Methyloterricola oryzae: one gene and its partner. Each later gene encodes a partner of the first gene's protein in a complex. Links are inferred from orthologs where the notes say so. Each region holds a gene or a part of one and is shown on either strand. Other genes may lie near its edges.

The links.
Region 2: the proteins of trxA (region 1) and trxB are in contact, whole or in part, in a crystal structure (PDB 1F6M), measured with the Escherichia coli proteins. The link is inferred for Methyloterricola oryzae from one-to-one orthologs.

The regions. Positions count from the first base shown.
Region 1 is NZ_JYNS01000002.1:48,975-52,612, reverse strand. What follows is about bases 658-3,638. They hold trxA (thioredoxin TrxA), read right to left. Parts: upstream 2,323-3,638; coding sequence 1,993-2,322; downstream 658-1,992. Other genes in these bases: cysQ (3'(2'),5'-bisphosphate nucleotidase CysQ), read left to right, coding at 3,184-3,638; yrfG (GMP/IMP nucleotidase), read right to left, coding at 2,417-3,106; rho (transcription termination factor Rho), read right to left, coding at 658-1,787. Also shown: EK23_RS04085 (putative bifunctional diguanylate cyclase/phosphodiesterase), read left to right, coding at 1-522; more of rho, read right to left, coding at 531-657. UniProt on the Escherichia coli protein: Participates in various redox reactions through the reversible oxidation of its active center dithiol to a disulfide and catalyzes dithiol-disulfide exchange reactions.
Region 2 is NZ_JYNS01000002.1:334,801-337,748, reverse strand. It holds trxB (thioredoxin-disulfide reductase), read right to left. Parts: upstream 1,981-2,948; coding sequence 1,021-1,980; downstream 1-1,020. Other genes in the region: EK23_RS05305 (DNA translocase FtsK), read left to right, coding at 2,291-2,948; EK23_RS05315 (Ycf46 family AAA ATPase), read left to right, coding at 1-940.

The DNA.
Region 1 (3,638 bases):
ATCTCGGGGCGTCAGTTCAAGGACGACACCGTGGCGGAGAAAGTGCTGCAGATTGTGCTGGAAACCGGCATGGACCCGCGCCTTTTGGAACTGGAACTCACCGAAAGCACGCTTATGGACGGTTCCGGCGCCAATATGCGCAAGCTGATGCGCCTGCGCGCCATGGGCATCCGCTTCTCGATCGACGATTTCGGAACCGGCTATTCGTCCATGAGCTACCTCAAGCGCTTTCCCATCGCCACCCTGAAGATCGACCGCAGCTTCATCGACGGCATCCCGGACAACCCGGAAGACGTGGCCATCACCACGGCCATCATCGCCGTGGGCAAGAGCCTGAACCTGGAATTGCTGGCGGAGGGCGTGGAAACCCGGGAGCAGGCGGAATACCTGCGCAACAATGGCTGCCGCCACATTCAGGGCAACTACTTCAGCAAGCCCCTGCCAGCCAACGAAGCCTCCCTGCTGCTGCTTGTCAGCAACGGCAAGCCCGCCGTCGCCGAAACCTCCGCCACGATTTCCTGAGCGCGGCCTCAGCGCTTCATGGAGTCGAAAAACTCGCCGTTGGTCTTGGTGTCCTTGAGCTTGCCCAGCAGGAACTCGCTGGCCGCCATCTCGTCCATGGGTTGCAGGATCTTGCGCAGGATCCAGCATTTCTGCAGTTCTTCCTGCGGTACCAGATACTCTTCCCGGCGCGTGCCGGAACGGTTGATGTTGATGGCTGGATAGATGCGCTTCTCGGCAATCTTGCGCTCCAGATGCAGTTCCATGTTGCCGGTGCCCTTGAATTCCTCGTAGATCACTTCGTCCATGCGCGAGCCGGTATCGATCAGGGACGTGGCGATAATGGTCAGGCTGCCGCCTTCCTCGATGTTGCGGGCCGCGCCGAAGAAGCGTTTGGGCCGCTCCAGGGCGTTGGCGTCGACACCGCCGGTGAGCACCTTGCCGGACGAGGGCACCACCGTGTTGTAGGCGCGGGCCAGGCGGGTGATGGAATCCAGCAGGATCACCACGTCGCGCTTGTGCTCCACCAGGCGCTTGGCCTTCTCGATGACCATTTCCGCCACCTGCACATGGCGGGCGGGCGGTTCGTCGAAGGTGGAGGACACCACTTCGCCCTTCACGCTGCGCTGCATTTCCGTTACTTCTTCCGGGCGCTCGTCGATGAGCAGCACGATCAGATAGCACTCCGGGTTCTGCTCCGCGATGGAATGCGCCAGGTTCTGCAGGATCATGGTCTTTCCCGCCTTGGGCGGCGACACGATAAGACCACGCTGACCCTTGCCGATAGGGGCGATGAGGTCGATGACGCGTGCGGTCAGGTCTTCGGTAGTGCCGTTGCCGAGCTCCAGGACGAAGCGGGACTTGGGAAAGAGTGGCGTGAGATTGGAGAAGAGGACTTTGTGCTTGGCGTTTTCAGGCGGTTCGTAGTTGATCTGCTCCACCTTGAGCATGGCGAAATAGCGTTCGCTCTCCTTAGGGGGCCTGATCTTGCCGGAAATCGTGTCGCCTGTGCGCAGACTGAAGCGGCGTATCTGGCTGGGAGACACATAGATGTCATCGGGGCCCGCCAGATAGGAACTGTCCGTCGACCTAAGGAAGCCGAATCCGTCCTGCAATATTTCCAGCACCCCGTCGCCGTAGATGTCCTCGCCGCCCTTCGACTGCTTCTTGAGTATGGAAAAGATCAGGTCCTGTTTGCGGGTTCGGGCCACGCCTTCGATATCCAAGGACTCGGCGATTTCGATCAGTTCGGAAACAGGCTTGCGCTTCAGGTCGGTAAGGTTCATAGGTTAAGAATGAGGATGCGGGTTTTCAGGAAACAGTTGCTGGAATTGAGTTACTCGAGCGAGCAGGCGTCGAGTCCAAGAACTATCAGAGGGGGAGCGCCGGAACCGGCACGGACTTAAGAGGAAGTTTCTTTAGTTCTGGCGAAAAAATAGCACAGGTAATTGGGCCCGTCCAGAAACCGCGACGAGACGGGCCGCATCCGCCTCAAGCGAGATTGCTGTCGAGGAAAGCCGCCAGCTGCGATTTGGAGAGTGCGCCCACCTTGGTGGCCTCCACTTCGCCATTCTTGAACAGCATCAGCGTCGGTATGCCCCGCACCCCATAACGCTGCGGCGTAGACGGGTTGTCATCGATATTGATCTTGGCGATGGTCAGTTTGCCGTCATAGTCGTTGGCAATCTCCTCCAGCACCGGAGCAATCATCTTGCAGGGACCGCACCACTCTGCCCAGTAATCCACCAATACGGGACCATCGGCTTTGAGTACCTTATCTTCAAAGTCGTCATCATTCAGATGCAGAATCTTCTCGCTCACTGGAAATCTCCGGGTTGTTGATGGGTTGCGGCGGGCAAAGGGACGTGTGCGGCCCACAATGGGAGGACGCTGACGGCAATGGGGCAATTTGAGCTTAATCCCCGCAAAAATTCAAGACCCGCGCCGCCGTGAGCCCGGGCATGAGTTCGCTGAAGTCCTCGATGCTACAGAACTCCCGGATGTCTCGGCTGGGCCGCTGGCTATCGTGCTTGCGCACCGCCACCAGGTGGGCGACGCCATGAACCCTGGCTGCTCGCAGCACCGGCAGACTGTCGTCCACCAGCAAGGTCCGGGCGGGATCGAACGGTTCCTGGCCCGCGAGGCGCGGCCAGAATTCCGGCTGTTCCTTGGGAAAACCCAAGGCGTGGGAACTCACGATGGCGTCAAAGAAGCGGTTAAGACAGGTTCTTTCCATCTTCAGCCCCAGGCTTTTGGGGTGCGCGTTGGTCGCCAAAATCAGCCGCCTGCCGCTGTTGCGCGCCGCCTCGAGAAACTCAGGCACATGGGGCAGCACCGCAATCAAGCCGGCGATCTCCTGCTTGAGCCCTGCCACGTCCAATTGAAGCTGCTCGCTCCAGTAATCGAGACAATACCACTCGAGCCGCCCTTCCATGGCTCGAAACTTCGGCCCCAGTTCCTGCCGCGCGGCGCTGAGTTCCATGCCCATGCGCTCGGCATACTTGGCGGGTATGTATTCCTGCCAGAAATGGTTGTCGAAGTTGAGATCCAGCAGCGTGCCGTCCATGTCGAGAAACACGGTATCAATGTCATCCCATACAATCATGGGTTAATATTCCTCCTCCATTCCGGTATCGGTGGCGCGCATTAACACCCGTGAGCAGCAGCAAAGGAACCCTGTCCATGCCCATTATGAAGGAGCCTTCCCGTTTTTTGGAGCCAGTCATCGCCCTCTCGTTGGAAGCCGGGCGTCGCATTCTCGAAATCTATAATTCCGATTTCCGTGTTGGCTTCAAGCAGGACGATTCGCCGCTGACCGCCGCGGACCTGGCGTCGCACCACTGCCTGAGCGAGGGTTTACAGAAACTGAGCACGGTGTATCCGGTGCTCTCCGAAGAATCCGCCGACCTACCCTTCGCGGCCCGCAGCGCCTGGGAAACCTATTGGCTGATCGACCCCTTGGACGGCACCAAAGAATTCGTCAAACGTAACGGGGAATTCACGGTCAACGTGGCGCTGATCCATCAGCACCTACCGGTTTTGGGCGTGGTCTATGCGCCGGCCATGGACGTGTGCTATTTCGCTTCCGAGGGGTGTGGCGCCTTCAAGCGGGTCGGCGGCGGCGATCCGCAGCAAAT
Region 2 (2,948 bases), 290 kb from region 1 along the record:
GGATGAGGCACGCCATGCGATTCGCAGGGCCATCGCCGCAAACAAAACGCTGGACAGCAATTCCCTACCAGCCCTGTTCGAGGAAAAGCGGTTGCTGGTGAACCGCACCGGCATGATCGAATACGTAGCCGATGGCACACGCATCGACCGGGTAGGCGGTCTGGAAGTCCTCAAGCAATGGCTGGACGAGCGGCGAGAACTCTTCCAAATGCGAGACAGCGTCAGCGCTGAAATAGTTCCCAAAGGCGTACTTATCATGGGTATCTCCGGATGCGGCAAAAGCCTCTCGGTGAAAGCCATCGCCTCGGCTTTCGAATTACCCCTTTACCGCATCGACATGACGGAAATCTTTTCGGGCCGCCACGGCAGTGCCGAAGGCGCCTTCGTCAAAGCCTGCCACATGCTCGAAGAAATCGCGCCGGCGGTGGTCTGGTTCGATGAAATCGAAATGGGCATCACCTCTTCCGCCACATCGGGGGAACAGGGCCGCATTTTCGCCTTCTTTCTGACCTGGATGCAGGAAAAGGCCAGTGGCCTGTTCGTGGCCGCCACCGCCAACCGCATTGATCTCTTGCCTGCCGAGATGATCCGCAAGGGCCGCTTCGACGAGGTCTTCTTCGTCGACCTGCCGATCGACGAGGAGCGCGTGGACATCTTCCGCATCCACCTAAAACGCCGCGGCATCGATCCCGATGCCCTTGGCGTGGAGCGACTGGTCCGCCTTACCAAAGGCTGGACCGGCGCCGAGGTGGAGCAGTGTGTGGTCGCGGCGGTCACCGCGGCACACCTGGAGAACCGTAACGTGACCCTGGACGATCTGCTCCACGCCGGCGGCAAGATCGTTCCCTTGTCCAAGACCATGCGCGAGCAGTGCGACCACATCCGCAGTTGGGCGCGCGACCGCGCGGTGCGCGCCTCGCCGAGCGAATACGCCTACTGACGAATAAGCGGCTCGACCGCCCGGTCAACTCTCATCCGGTGACTCGGGTAGTCGCTGCAGCCCTGCCGTTGCCGCGCGCTTCAGGCCTGCTCCAGACTATCCAGGTAACGCTCAGCGTCCAATGCGGCCATGCAGCCGGAGCCGGCCGACGTCACCGCCTGACGATACACCGAATCGGCCACGTCACCCGCCGCAAACACGCCCTCCACGCTGGTGGCCGTGGCATTGCCTTCGATGCCGCTCTTGACCACGATGTAGCCGCCGCGCATGTCCAACTGGCCATTGAATATCTCGGTGTTGGGCGAGTGACCGATGGCCACGAACACACCGTCCAGGGCAATATCCTTGGTGCTTCCGTCCTGCACATGTTTAATGCGCATGCCGGTGACGCCCATGTTGTCACCCAGCACCTCGTCAAGGACATGGTTCCACTCGATTTCCACATTGCCGGTCTTCGAGCGCTCGATGAGCTTGTCGGACAGGATCTTCTCCGAACGGAACTTGTCTCGGCGATGCACGACCGTCACCTTCGAAGCGATATTTGCCAGGTACAGCGCTTCCTCGACAGCGGTATTGCCACCGCCGATAACCGCCACCGGTTTACCACGGTAGAAGAAACCGTCGCAGGTGGCGCAGGCAGACACGCCGCGCCCCTTGAATGCCTCCTCGGAATCCAGCCCCAGGTAGCGTGCCGACGCGCCAGTGGCGATGATCAGGGCGTCGCAGGTGTAGGTGCCGGAATCACCGACGAGGCGGAAAGGCCGCACTGAAAGGTCCGCCGTGTGGATGTGGTCGAAGATCACCTCGGTGTCGAAGCGCTGCGCGTGCTTGAGCATCCTTTCCATCAGTTCCGGGCCTTGTACGCCCTCGGCATCACCCGGCCAGTTATCCACATCCGTCGTGGTGGTGAGCTGCCCCCCCTGCTGAATGCCGGTAATCATCACCGGTTTCAGGTTGGCCCTGGCCGCATAGACTGCCGCCGTGTAACCGGCAGGGCCTGAGCCCAGAATCAGAAGGCGGCAATGTTTGGTATCGCTCATGTACTCCCTCGTCGAAGTGGTGAGTTTGAAAAATGGGCATGTAAGGCTGTCCGTTCCCAGGTGGCGGAATCGCTTTCATCGCGGCACGCTTCCCGCGACACAGCTTTTGTCCATGGCTACCTGGCTCAAGGCACGTTCGGTGCCAGAGGATGTAAACTGAAGGCCGCCACCGGGCAGATGCTGGCCAGTCTCCTGAAATCTAAAGGCTAGTATGACGACGGGGTTTTCGTCCGTAAAGTGCGGCCATGCTAAAATGGCGTTACTCTGAAAAAACACTGTGTAAGCATATTTCCTTGATTTGGGGCGAATTTTGTCGCACGTAGAGAAGAAGATCGTAGCTGCCACGGATATTGGTGCCACGCTAAGCCGGGGACTTCGCGAAACAGGTTTCATGGCGTATGTGGCGGTCGCCTTGTTTTTCCTGATTTCCCTCATCACCTTCGCACCGTCGGATGCCGGCTGGTCTCACTCCGGCACGGGCAAGGCCATTGTCAATGGCGGCGGCGCCGTGGGTGCCTGGATTTCAGACCTTTCGCTATCCCTGCTGGGCATTACCGCCTTCTTGATACCGCTGCTCCTGGCGGGTTATGGGCATTCGATCTACAAGGGCCGACATACGGCGACGCCGGCTACGTTTCTAACCCAAGTCCTGCGCTGGTTCGGACTGGTCCTGGCCCTGATTGCAGGGGCCGGCCTGGCTGATTTGCACATTCTGCGTGTCCCGCTTCCCTTGCCGGGCACCACCGGTGGCATTCTGGGTCAGGAAATGGCCGACCTGCTGATGGACGACTTTGGCAGGACGGGTGCGTCGGTGCTGATGGCCGCGGCCTTCCTGGCCGGGGTTTCCTTGTACACCGGCTGGTCCTGGCTCGTACTGGTAGACGCCGTGGGCAAGTATGCTCTGCTGGTGGTGGGGGGCTTCCTTTCGGTCTTCACCGGCATCCGCCACAGCCATCCGGAACCAGCGG